One region of the Erwinia sp. 2186 genome, then DNA from elsewhere that is predicted to be linked to it. Evidence: predicted binding sites of a transcription regulator. Region 1 holds the regulator's gene; each other region holds the start of a gene.
The links. Region 1 encodes PurR, which represses purine synthesis genes. Its sites were predicted from a motif close to CANGCAAACGTTTGCNTG; they were not measured.
Positions count from the first base shown of each region.

Region 2: the regulator PurR is predicted to act here: its motif matches at 1,575-1,592, upstream of serA (phosphoglycerate dehydrogenase).
Region 3: the regulator PurR is predicted to act here: its motif matches at 2,125-2,142, upstream of cvpA (colicin V production protein).

Region 1 covers NZ_CM173824.1:2,772,472-2,776,758, forward strand. The annotation lists gene ACXKZG_RS12775 (Grx4 family monothiol glutaredoxin) at 1-172, opposite strand, end outside; gene ACXKZG_RS12780 (C40 family peptidase) at 545-1,384, shown strand; gene cydH (cytochrome bd-I oxidase subunit CydH) at 1,428-1,517, opposite strand; gene purR (HTH-type transcriptional repressor PurR) at 1,802-2,827, shown strand; gene punR (DNA-binding transcriptional activator PunR) at 2,876-3,787, opposite strand; gene punC (purine nucleoside transporter PunC) at 3,901-4,287, shown strand, end outside.
Region 2 covers NZ_CM173824.1:950,615-954,901, forward strand. The annotation lists gene ACXKZG_RS04410 (LysR family transcriptional regulator ArgP) at 1-528, opposite strand, end outside; gene rpiA (ribose-5-phosphate isomerase RpiA) at 733-1,392, shown strand; gene serA (phosphoglycerate dehydrogenase) at 1,696-2,931, shown strand; gene ACXKZG_RS04425 (5-formyltetrahydrofolate cyclo-ligase) at 3,021-3,608, opposite strand; RNA gene ssrS (6S RNA) at 3,706-3,889, opposite strand; gene zapA (cell division protein ZapA) at 3,932-4,261, opposite strand.
Region 3 covers NZ_CM173824.1:1,478,008-1,482,294, forward strand. The annotation lists gene folC (bifunctional tetrahydrofolate synthase/dihydrofolate synthase) at 1-1,188, shown strand, start outside; gene dedD (cell division protein DedD) at 1,178-1,906, shown strand; gene cvpA (colicin V production protein) at 2,198-2,683, shown strand; gene purF (amidophosphoribosyltransferase) at 2,720-4,237, shown strand.

The DNA.
Region 1 (4,287 bases):
GAATTTCTGGGTTCAGCAGAATATCGACGTAGGCAAAACGCTCGCCACAGGCTGAAAGTGCCTGAACGGCCTGGGCAGAGAAGCCACAGCTTGGCAGTTTTGGTGAGCCTTTCATGTACAGCAGAATCGGGTTTTCTGCTATCTGGCGCTCAATTTTTTCAATAGTACTCATAAATGGCTTCCTTAATCGGATACTTCGTGTCTATTTATTGTAGCGACTCTGCGGGCCCGATGAAAACGACATTTTTTAACAGTTGGGCACGCCCTCAGAGCCGCCAGCGTGCAGGCGATAGCGTTAAAATAACATTTTCCTATTGCTTTCGCTGGATTAATGCATGAGAAAAGCACAGGTTTTGCGCAGATAAACAGCTGATTTGGCTAATTTTTACAGTTTTTACTTGCTCTGTATCATTGAAACAAAAAAGACCTTACCTTTTGTTAATGAGTTAGATTAGAATTGCAAAATGACGCTGCTGAAAGGCAGAACTCCCTGTTTCTGGCAAGCTGTGGCCTCTGGTCGTAGCACAAACTGTTAATGGTAACGATGCGTTTACTTATCACGCTCTTCATGCTGGCCTTTGCCCAGCTGTTTTTCAATATGGCGCACGCATCGCCACATGCCCCTATTAATGCAAATCATCATAAGGCAGATAGCGGCACGCCTGCCCGAGAGGATGAGCGACGTAAACGCCGACCGGTTAAAGCCAACAGCACCAAAAAAGTTAAAGAATCCACCAGCAAAAAATCTCGCTTAACCTCAGTACAGAAGTTGAAGCTTAAAAAGAAACCTTCGCTGCAAACCGCCTCTGTTCAGACTGCCCCGTTGCACTCCAGCAAATACAAAAAGAAAACCACCTTAAACGCCGGAAAAAAACGCTATGGCCGCCATCGTGGCAAGGTTGTCGATACTGCTGAAGAGCTGACGTCAGATTCTGTTTCTGCGCCATTAAAGTTAAGCAAAGCTCACCGCGCCCGCTATCAAAAGGCCCGTGAAACCGCGATGACCAAACTGATGGGCCAGCTAGGTAAACCTTACCAATGGGGCGGAACGTCGCCTAAAACCGGCTTCGATTGCAGCGGCCTGGTGTGGTATGCCTACAAAGATTTAGTGAAGTTTAAAATCCCGCGCACGGCGAATGAGATGTATCACCTGCATGATGCGGCTTCGATAAAACGTGATGAGCTGGAGAAAGGCGATTTAGTCTTCTTCCGCATTAACGGGCGCGAGACGGCGGATCATGTTGGCGTGTATTTAGGTGGTGGGAAGTTTATTCAGTCGCCACGTACTGGCAAGGATATTCAGGTCAGCGCTCTGGCAGATGATTACTGGCAGCGCCACTATATTGGTGCCCGCCGGATGATGACGCCGAAAACCATTCGATAGCGGAAATACTCAGAGCCGATCGTCAGACCGGCCCTGTTTGCACTTAATGCATAATCGCGGTGAAGCTAAACGCCATAATCATCAACAGTGCGCAAACCGTGGTCAGTAACGAGAACTTCAGATCGGTATCCATTTTTAATCCTAAATAGCCCTACAGTTTATGATGCCATCAATTTTCCCATACTTGACGGTAAAAATCTCGTTTTCTCTGCCAAGCCTTGTTAGAATTCTTTTTTTGTTGCGCAACGGCCCGCACCTTAAGGTGTTTAGCGGTCTTTAATCAGCGCTTTTTCCTTCCTGACGACTCCGGACAGCAACTAAAAAACGACTTCAGACGTCAGGTTTTCGATCTCACCAAGCAAACGATTAACAACAGGCTTATCAAATAGTTAAGATAAGCGCAGGAGTAGTTATTTCATGGCAACAATTAAAGATGTGGCAAAGCAAGCCGGGGTGTCCACCACTACCGTCTCCCACGTCATCAATAAAACCCGTTTCGTTGCAGAAGAAACGCGGGAAGCCGTGTGGGCCGCCATTAAGGCGCTCCACTATTCACCCAGCGCGGTTGCCCGTAGTCTGAAGGTGAATCACACCAAAACAATCGGACTGCTGGCTACCTCGAGCGAGGCGCCCTATTTCGCCGAAATTATTGAAGCCATTGAAAACCGCTGTTTTGCCAAAGGCTACACGCTGATCCTTGGTAACGCCCACAATGACCTTGCCAAGCAGCAGGCCTATCTGTCGATGATGGCGCAGAAACGCGTGGATGGCCTGCTGGTGATGTGTTCCGAATACCCTGACGAGCTGATCACCATGCTGGAAGATAACCGCAATATTCCGATGGTGGTGATGGACTGGGGCAAATCGCGCGGTGACTTTACCGATACGGTAGAAGACAACGCCTTTGAAGGCGGTTATCTGGCTGGCCGTTATCTTATCGACCGTGGGCATCGAGATATTGGTGTCATCCCGGGTCAGATGGAGCGCAACACCGGCGGTGGCCGTCTCGCCGGATTTATGAAAGCATTGTCTGAAGCGGGCATTACCCTGCGTGACGAGTGGCTGGTTCAGGGCAATTTCGAACCAGAATCAGGTCACCAGGCGATGCAGCAAATCCTCTCGCAGAAGCAGCGTCCAACGGCGGTGTTCTGCGGTGGCGATGTGATGGCGATGGGCGCAATTTGTGCGGCTGATGAGATGGGTCTGCGCGTTCCGCAGGATATATCGGTGATCGGGTACGATAACGTGCGCAACGCCCGCTACTTCACTCCGGCGCTGACCACGGTTCACCAGCCAAAGGAACAGCTGGGCGAAACCGCCTTCGATATGCTGTTAGATCGTATCACCAGCAAGCGTGAAGAACCGCAGACGATTGAAGTACATCCTACGTTGATCGAACGCCGTTCGGTTGCCGATGGTCCCTTCCTGGATTACCGCCGCTAGTCCCGCTCAGTGCTGAGGGCGAATTCTCCCTCAGCACACCCAATTGGCTCAGGGCTCTTCCTTCAGCCATTCACTGTTCAGCGTGTCACTGTCACCCAGATAATCCAGCAACCAGCTCAGCGCCGGTGAAGCCTGCTGCTCAGACCAGCTCACGCAGCACGGACTGTCCGGAAATCCGCCTTCCAGCGTCAATTCATGCAAAGCGCCTTTTTGCAGCAGCGGTTGCGCCAGATGGCCCGGTACCATCCCCACGCATAAGCCCGCCAGCAGGCAGTCAAATGCGCTTTCCCAGTCTGGCACCACCAGCCGCCGCTGATTATCCAGCGTCCATGTGGTGCGTTTCGGCAAGGCTCTTGAGGTATCTTCCAGCACCAGTGAAGGCCATTCGCCAATGGCCTCTTCACTGGTTTCTGCGTGCTGACGTGCCAGCGGATGATCCGCGGCAACCACACAGCGCCAGTTGAGCGCGCCCATATTGCGGAAGGCGAAGCGGCCACCTACCGGGATAGCCTGTGTCGCGCCGATGGCCACATCCACCCGCCCGTCGGCCAACGCATCCCAGACGCCGTTAAAAACTTCTGCTGACAGATGCAGTTCCATATCCGGAAAGTGCCGATAAAAGTCGACTACCAGCTGTCGGGTTCGCTGAGATTTAACGATGCGATCGACGGCGATATTAATTTGCCCTCGCCAGCCGTTAGCGACCTGCTGGCACTGCCGTCGGGTGGCGAGCATTTTTTTGATGACACTGCGGCCCTCCTGGATAAATACTCGTCCCGCATCGGTCAGCACCACATCACGGTGGCGACGCTCAAACAACGGCACGGCAAGCCATTCTTCCAGCTGCCGCACGGTATAACTGATGGCTGAGGGTACGCGATGGAGCTCTGCGGCGGCAGCGGTAAAACTGCCGCTGCGGGCAACTGCATCAACCACTTCAAGGGAATGTTCTGACCACATAATCTGCCTGCAATATTTTTGAACGCAACCTGCAAATATTACCGTTTCACAAGCTGTATGGCACGCGATTACACTCTGCGGCGTTTCGTTCATCACAAATAAAGAGCAAAAGAATGCCTTCGAAAGGATTTATTGTTTACCTGGCGCTGTTAAGCGTGGCAGGTTTCCTCGCTACCGATATGTACCTGCCTGCCTTTGGTGCCATGCAACAAGACCTGCAAACCGATGCCGGGATCATCAGCGCCAGCCTCAGCCTGTTCCTGGCGGGTTTTGCCATCGCCCAGCTGTTTTGGGGTCCGTTGTCGGATCGTATTGGCCGTAAGCCTGTGCTGTTGATGGGTCTGAGTCTGTTCGCCGTCAGTTGTGGCGCGATGTGGTGGGTAGATTCTGCTGCTGCCCTGCTGGCGTTGCGCTTTGTGCAAGCGGTGGGGATTTGTGCCGCTGCCGTCAGCTGGCAGGCACTGGTTGTCGACCGCTATTCCGCCAGCCAGGCAAATCGC
Region 2 (4,287 bases), 1.8 Mb from region 1:
ATAACGCGCGGCAAATTCCTTTGAGCCGACAAACAGATAATCCAGCGCGCCGAGCTGATCCACCAGGCAGCTTGGCAGAGGCTGTGGCTGAATACTCACTGCCCCAACCACTTCGCCACGACGCAGGCGTTCCTGCGTGCGGCTTTCATCTTCCACCTGCAGGTTCAGACGCACCGGAGAGTCGGTTAATACGGTTTTCAGCGCGGGCAGCAGCCAGGTTGCCAGACTGTCGGCGTTTATCGCCAGCGACAGCAGCAATGGCGTGGTGCCGCTGTTCTCATCGCCCAACCACTCCTCTTCCAGCAGTTCAACCTGGTGCAGTAACGCCAGCAGCTTTTGCCCTTGCTCGGTTGGGCGTGGCGGCACGGTACGCACCAGCAGCGGCTGGCCGAACATGTTCTCCAACTGCTTGATTCGTTGTGAGACTGCCGACTGGGTAATGCAAAGCTTTTGTGCTGCGCGTTCGAAGCCGCGCTCGCGAATCACTGCATCCAGCGCCTGAAGCGTGCGATAATCCGGGCGTTTCATAGTGGGTGATAACTCTCTTTCAGGTGTGGAAACTGCACTATGCCATATTTTTGTCACTTTGCCCTGGGCAAAGGCGACATTATCCCGCTTCAGGTTTGTGGCCTGGCTTCCAAAGTGCCAACAAAGCCCGCGTGAAGGCAGTCATTTCCATCGGGTTGTTTTATACTAGCGCCACACTGTAGCTGTACGGAATCTAAACTTACCATGACACAGGATGAACTGAAAAAGGCCGTAGGTTGGGCAGCGCTGGACTACGTTACCCCGGGCACCATTGTCGGTGTGGGAACGGGTTCCACTGCCGCTCACTTTATCGATGCATTGGGCTCGATCAAACACCAGATTGACGGTGCGGTCTCCAGCTCTGAGGCTTCAACAGAGAAGCTGAAAAGCCTGGGTATTCAGGTGTTCGACCTCAACGAGATTGACTCCCTGTCGGTCTACGTCGATGGCGCTGATGAGATCAACGGCATGATGCAGATGATCAAAGGCGGTGGCGCGGCGCTGACGCGGGAGAAAATCATCTCTGCGGTGGCGGATAAGTTTGTCTGTATCGCGGATGAGTCTAAACAGGTTGATGTGCTGGGCGGTTTCCCGCTGCCGGTGGAAGTGATCCCGATGGCCCGCAGTTTTGTGGCGCGTGAACTGGTGAAGCTGGGTGGCCTGCCGGAATACCGTCAGCATGTGCTGACCGATAACGGCAACATTATTCTCGACGTGCATAATCTGAAAATTCTGGACCCGATTGCGCTGGAGAAAGCGATTAATGCGCTGCCAGGCGTGGTCACGGTGGGGCTGTTTGCCGCACGCTGTGCCGACGTTGCGCTGATCGGTACCGCCAACGGCGTGAAGACCATAGTAAAATGATCTTACCGGCGCCGCACTGGCGTCGGTTATTTTCTGATAAAAAACATCTTTTCTGAACCCGATGAAATTTGGTGACTTATGTCACATAACTTTCATGCGCAGGCGTATCCTGCTAATCCTTTTCACCATTCCCCGATTATCTGCCAAATTGTGCTGCCTTGCCTGTTAGCCGTGCTGGCATCCAGGCAATCGTTTGTATTGCCGCAGCCGTAAATTTTGATATTTTGGCAGAAGGCTATCTTATACCCGGATGTAGATAGGGGTAAGCTGGCACTTCTGAAGTCGCAAAAATAGGGTCGGGAAATGGCAAAAGTATCACTGGAGAAAGACAAGATTAAGTTCCTGTTGGTGGAAGGCGTCCACCAGAGCGCGGTCGAGAATTTGCGCGCATCAGGGTACACCAACATCGAATTTCATAAAGGCGCGCTGGACAGCGACGCTCTGAAAGAGTCCATTCGCGACGCGCACTTTATCGGTATCCGCTCGCGCACCAACCTCACTGAAGACATTTTCGCTGCGGCGGAAAAACTGGTGGCGGTCGGCTGCTTCTGTATCGGAACCAACCAGGTTGATCTGACTGCTGCTGGCAGCCGTGGCATCCCGGTATTTAATGCACCTTTCTCCAATACCCGATCCGTTGCTGAGCTGGTCATCGGCGAGCTGCTGTTAATGCTGCGCGGCGTGCCTGCCGCGAACGCCAAAGCACACCGTGGCATCTGGAACAAACTGGCCGTGGGTTCTTTTGAAGCCCGTGGTAAGAAGCTGGGCATCATCGGCTACGGCCATATCGGCATGCAGCTGGGCGTGCTGGCGGAAAGCCTGGGTATGCACGTGTTCTTCTATGATATCGAGAGCAAGCTGCCGCTGGGTAACGCCACGCAGGTTCGCCATCTGTCTGATCTGCTGAATATGAGTGATGTGGTCAGCCTGCATGTGCCAGAGACGCTCTCTACGCAGAATATGATGGGCGCAGAAGAGCTGGCGATGATGAAGCCAGGCTCACTGCTGATTAACGCCTCACGTGGCACCGTGGTCGATATTCCGGCCCTGTGTAAAGTGCTGGCGGACAAGCATCTGGCGGGCGCGGCAATTGACGTGTTCCCGGAAGAGCCTGCGACCAACAGCGATCCGTTCCTGTCGCCGCTGTGCGAGTTTGATAACGTGATCCTGACGCCACACATCGGTGGCTCAACGCAGGAAGCGCAGGAAAATATCGGTATCGAAGTGGCGGGCAAGCTGGCTAAGTACTCGGATAACGGTTCAACGCTGTCTGCGGTTAACTTCCCGGAAGTCTCTCTGCCGATGCATGGCGACCAGAGCCGTTTGCTGCACATCCACGAGAACCGTCCCGGCGTGCTGACCGCAATCAACAACATCTTTGCAGACCAGGGCGTCAACATCGCCGCACAGTACCTGCAAACTACCCCACAGATGGGTTATGTGGTGATTGATGTCGATGCACCGCAGGATGTGGCGGACAAAGCGCTGCAGCTGATGAAAGCCATTCCGGGCACCATCCGTGCTCGTCTGCTGTACTGATTAAGCTGGCGGGTTAACGCCCGCTCCAGTAATCACCCTAAAAAAAGCCCCGGCAATTGCCCGGGGCTTTTTTTTATAGCGATTCAGCCTTACCACTGCCAGATTTTCGACGGCGTGATCATCGCTGGAAGCGGCACATCCCACTCCGCAACGGGCAGATCATCAACCCGCTGGCAATCATGCCCAAGACCGACGGGTAAAAATCCGTGCTGCTGCCAATTTTGCAGCGTGCGGTCGTAAAAACCACCGCCCATCCCCAGCCGTTGTCCCTGCTTATCAAAGGCCACTAACGGCACCAACAGCACATCCAGCTCGCTAAGCGTGGCCAGATTGCGGATATCCAACGGCGGCTCAGGAATACGCAGCCGGTTGGGTGTAAGCGTCGTGTGCTCGTCATAACGAATAAACAACAGCTGGCCTTCGGAGAACGGATGGAGCACCGGCAGGTACACCTGTTGCTTGTGCTGCCAGAGTTTGGCAATCAGCGGACGGGTATTCAGCTCACCGTCGAAAGAGAGAAACAGGGCGATTTTTTTGGCTTGTTGTATCGGAGCAAAATTAAGCGCGCGTTCGGCGGCTTGCACGGCGGCGAGCTGTTGCTGCTCGGGTGTCAGCGCCCGACGGAGGTGACGAACATGGGTGCGGATATCCTGGCGATCGAGAAGATTCAGGTTCATAGCTCACCGTGTAGTAAGACTGGACAGGGGTAAACACAGAAATCACACGCTGGGTGTTGGACAGGATCGTACCAGAAAGGAACTGCTGTAAAGAAGTGGAATCTCCGAGATGCCGCCGCAGGCTGTAACCCTTGAACCCTTGGTTCAAGGTGAGACTGCCGTCGTAACCATCAGGCTTCTCGGACGAACCGAGCTTGCACACAGGTTACAGAGCGTCAGACTCTGATGGTATTAAATATCGGCTCAGGGGACTGGCCCGCTTGCAAACATCTCAGAGAAATTTTGTACTTCACCGTCACTCTAACACAGATAACGATGAGGTGTTATTCGAACTTACTGCCGGTCCGGTCCGTAATGCGACCCTGTTCAAGCAACGCCTGTTCAATGGTCTGTTGCAGCATCCGGATGCGCTGCTCCATGTTACTGGCATAGTCGCGGGTTTTCAATTTCTCCGCAGCCAGCTCATGGCAAATATTGAGTGCAGCGATAAATACCAGCTGCTCTGTGTTAGTGACTCTAGTGCGAACTTTTAAATCTTGCAACCGTTGATTAAGGTCTTCGGCAGCCATATTCAGCGCATCTTGCTGTTCAGGCGGACAATTTACTCTTAACGAACGACCAAAAATTTGAATATCTACGGGTTGAGCAGACATGCCACCATCCTGACTGATTACTTCGC
Region 3 (4,287 bases), 1.3 Mb from region 1:
ATCGAACTCGGGCTGACACGCGTCCATCGCGTGGCTACGTCGCTCGACCTGTTAACACCTGCTCCCGTGGTTTTCACCGTCGCCGGGACCAACGGCAAAGGCACCACCTGTCGAACCCTTGAAACGCTGCTGATGGCCGCAGGCTATCGCGTCGGCGTGTTCAGCTCCCCGCATCTGCTGCGCTATACCGAACGGGTGCGCATTCAGGGCGAAGAGCTGCCCGAAGCCGATCACACCGCGTCGTTTGCGGATATCGACGCCGGACGGGGCGACACTTCACTGACCTACTTTGAATTCGGGACGCTCTCCGCTTTGTGGCTGTTTAAACGCGCTAAGCTGGATGTGGTGATCCTCGAAGTTGGGTTGGGCGGTCGACTGGATGCCACCAATATCGTCGATGCCGACGTCGCGGTGGTGACCAGTATCGCGCTGGATCACACCGACTGGCTGGGTCCGGATCGTGAAAGCATCGGTCGCGAGAAAGCCGGCGTGTTCCGTGGCGGTAAACCGGCGGTAGTTGGTGAACCTGATATGCCGTACACCATCGCCGAAGTGGCCGATAATCTCGGCGCGCAGCTGCTGAAGCGCGGCCGTGACTGGTCTTACACCGCGGAAGAGGGCAGCTGGTCATTTAGCGATGCGCAGGGCACGCTAAGCGCACTGCCTCTGCCGCAGGTGCCGATGCCTAATGCTGCCACCGCGCTGGCTGCGTTGCGCTGTTCCTCGCTGCAGGTGGATGATGCAATCATCTACCAATGGCTGGACAAGGCGATTCTGCCAGGCCGTTTTCAGACGGTCGCCGAGTCACCGAGGGTGATTCTGGACGTGGCGCACAATCCGCATGCGGCCAGCTATCTGGCGGGTCGACTCAGTGAACTGCCAAAAAGCGGCAAGGTTCACGCGGTGGTGGGTATGCTGCATGACAAAGACATTGCCGGTACGCTGGCCTGTCTGCAACCTGAAGTGGATTACTGGTATTGCGCGCCGCTGGACGGCCCGCGCGGTGCCAGCGCTGAACAGCTGAAGGCCCATTTGCCGACAGCGCAGACCTTTACCAGCGTGGCCGATGCTTATCGCCAGGCGCTGCAACAGGCTGAAGCGCAGGATATTGTGCTGGTGTGCGGATCGTTCCACACCGTGGCACAGGTTATGGAAACGAGGGAAACGGAGAACGGCAGTGGCCAGTAAGTTTCAGAACCGTTTAGTCGGGACCGTCATAATAGTTGCACTGGGTGTCATCATTCTGCCAGGCCTGCTCGACGGCAAGAAGAAGCACTATAAAGAAGAGTTTGCCGCGATCCCGCTGGTGCCTAAACCGGGCGACCAGCAGGAGAACGATCTGGTTCCTCCGGTAACGCAGTCTTTACCTTCGCAGCCGCCGGAAGGTGCAGCCACGGCGGTGGAAGGCAAAACGCCGGGCAATACCTCGCAGGCTGAAAGTGGCTCAACCGCGCCAAAATCCGTCAATAAGCCCAGCGTGATTTCCCCGCCGCCGATGGTCGAGTCTAAGCCGGTACAGCAGCCGAAGCCGGTGGAAAAACCGAAGCCGAAGCCGGTTGAAAAACCGGTTGAGAAACCGAAAGCACAGCCGAAGGCCGAACCGAAGCCAGAGCCGAAGCCAGAACCTGCACCTCAGGCCGCCGAGCCGGAGAGCGCACCAACCGGTCAGGCTTACGTCGTTCAGCTCGGCGCACTGAAGAATGCCAGCAAGGTGAACCAGGTTGTCGCCCAGCTGCGTCTTTCCGGTTATCGCGCCTTTACCGTGCCTTCCACGCCGGTTCAGGGCGAAATCACCCGTATTTATGTCGGGCCGGACGCGTCGAAAGCGAAAATGCAGGCATCAATCTCAGAGCTGAAAGGCATATCAGGATTGGGCGGCGTGGTGAAACCATATAGCGCTCGCTAACGTTAGCCTGTCGCTATTACTGTAAGAGTCTGCGCCTTGCCAACGGCCGTTTTCGGCCAGGCGCTTCACTCGGGTAAAACCGCCTTTTGGGCGGCTTACCCGATGCAAATCAAAAGATTGCAGTACCGGGCTGTCCGACAAGGTCGGATAGCCGCCAGCGCGCATGATTGCTGGTTTTTTTAGCAAATTGTTTTAATTAAACTGGCAAAGGAAAACCCTACGCAAACGTTTTCTTTTTCTGTTAGAATTCGCCCCGAACTGGATGCAGGGGCACAGTCGCTGGAAGAGTTCATGGTCTGGATAGATTACGTCATTATTGCGGTTATTAGTTTTTCGGCTCTTGTCAGCCTGATCCGTGGGTTCGTTCGGGAAGCATTATCACTCGTCACCTGGGGTTGCGCATTTTTTGTCGCCAGTCATTACTACTCCTTCCTCGCGGTCTGGTTCACCGGTTTTGAAGACGAACTGGTTCGAAATGGGATCGCCATTGCGGTGTTGTTCGTTGCCACGCTGTTAGTTGGGGCTATCGTCAACTTCGTTATTGGGTCGCTGGTTGAAAAAACCGGCCTGTCGGGTACCGACAGAGTGTTGGGAGTCTGTTTCGGGGCATTACGTGGCGTGCTGATAGTCTCAGCCATTCTGTTTTTCCTCGATACATTCACCGGATTTTCCAAAAGTCCGGACTGGCAACAGTCTCAGCTGGTTCCCCAGTTCAGTTACATCATCAGGTGGTTTTTTGACTACCTGAAAAGCACGTCGAGTTTTTTGCCCCGGTAATAGAACCTGGGTTGCGGCTTATGAGGAAATAACCACATGTGCGGTATTGTCGGGATCGCCGGATTTATGCCGGTCAACCAGTCGATTTATGACGCGTTAACGGTGCTCCAGCACCGTGGGCAGGATGCCGCAGGCATCGTAACCATTGATGCATTGAATTGCTTCCGCCTGCGTAAAGCAAACGGCCTGGTTAGCGATGTATTTGAAGCCCGCCATATGCAGCGTATGCAAGGCAATATGGGCATCGGTCACGTCCGTTACCCAACTGCGGGAAGCTCCAGTGCTTCCGAAGCGCAGCCTTTCTATGTGAACTCGCCTTACGGCATTACGCTTGCGCACAACGGTAACCTGACCAACGCGCACGAACTGCGTAAGCAGCTGTTCGAAAGCGGTCGTCGTCACGTTAACACCACATCAGATTCTGAAATCCTGCTCAATATCTTTGCTCAGGAGCTGGATCGTTTTCAGCACTTCCCGCTGGAAGCAGACAATATTTTTGCCGCTGTGGCAGCGGTTCATCAGCACGTTCGTGGCGCGTATGCCTGCGTGTCGATGATCATCGGCCATGGCATGGTCGCGTTCCGCGATCCTAACGGCATCCGTCCGTTGGTGATTGGCAAGCGTGGCATGAAAGACGGTCGCCATGAGTATATGGTTGCCTCTGAAAGCGTGGCGCTGGATACGCTCGGCTTCGAATTCCTGCGTGATGTTGCGCCGGGCGAAGCGGTTTACGTCACCGAGAAAGGTCAGCTGTTCACGCGTCAGTGTGCAGAGAATCCGAAATGCAATCCGTGCCTGTTTGAGTACGTCTATTTTGCCCGCCCGGACTCGTTCCTGGACAAAATTTCCGTCTACAGCGCCCGCGTTCGCATGGGCACCAAGCTGGGTGAGAAAATCGCCCGTGAGTGGGAAGACCTGGACATTGACGTGGTCATTCCAATCCCGGAAACCTCCTGCGATATCGCGCTGGAGATGGCCCGCATTCTGGACAAGCCATACCGTCAGGGGTTTGTGAAAAACCGCTACGTCGGCCGTACTTTTATCATGCCGGGTCAGCACCAGCGCCGCAGCGCGGTTCGCCGCAAGCTGAACGCGAACCGTGCTGAGTTCCGTGGTAAAAACGTGCTGCTGGTCGATGACTCCATTGTTCGCGGCACCACCTGTGAGCAGATCATCGAGATGGCCCGTGAAGCGGGTGCGAAGAAAGTCTATCTGGCTTCCGCAGCACCGGAAATCCGTTTCCCGAACGTGTACGGCATTGATATGCCGAGCGCAACGGAGCTGATTGCCCATGGCCGTGAAGTGGAAGAGATCCGCCAGCTGATTGGGGCTGATGGCCTGATCTTCCAGGACCTGGACGATCTGATCGAAGCGGTCAAAGAAGAAAACCCGGATATCGCGCAGTTCGAGTGCTCGGTGTTCAACGGGATCTACGTGACCAAAGATGTCGATCAGCAATATCTGGAGTACCTCCAGTCGCTGCGTAACGATGATGCCAAAGCGATGGCGCGCGTTAACGAAGTGGAAAACCTGGAAATGCACAACGAAGGTTAATCCCTGAGTGGTGTGGCAGGTCAGATGGGCCGGAAGAGATTCCGGCCCAT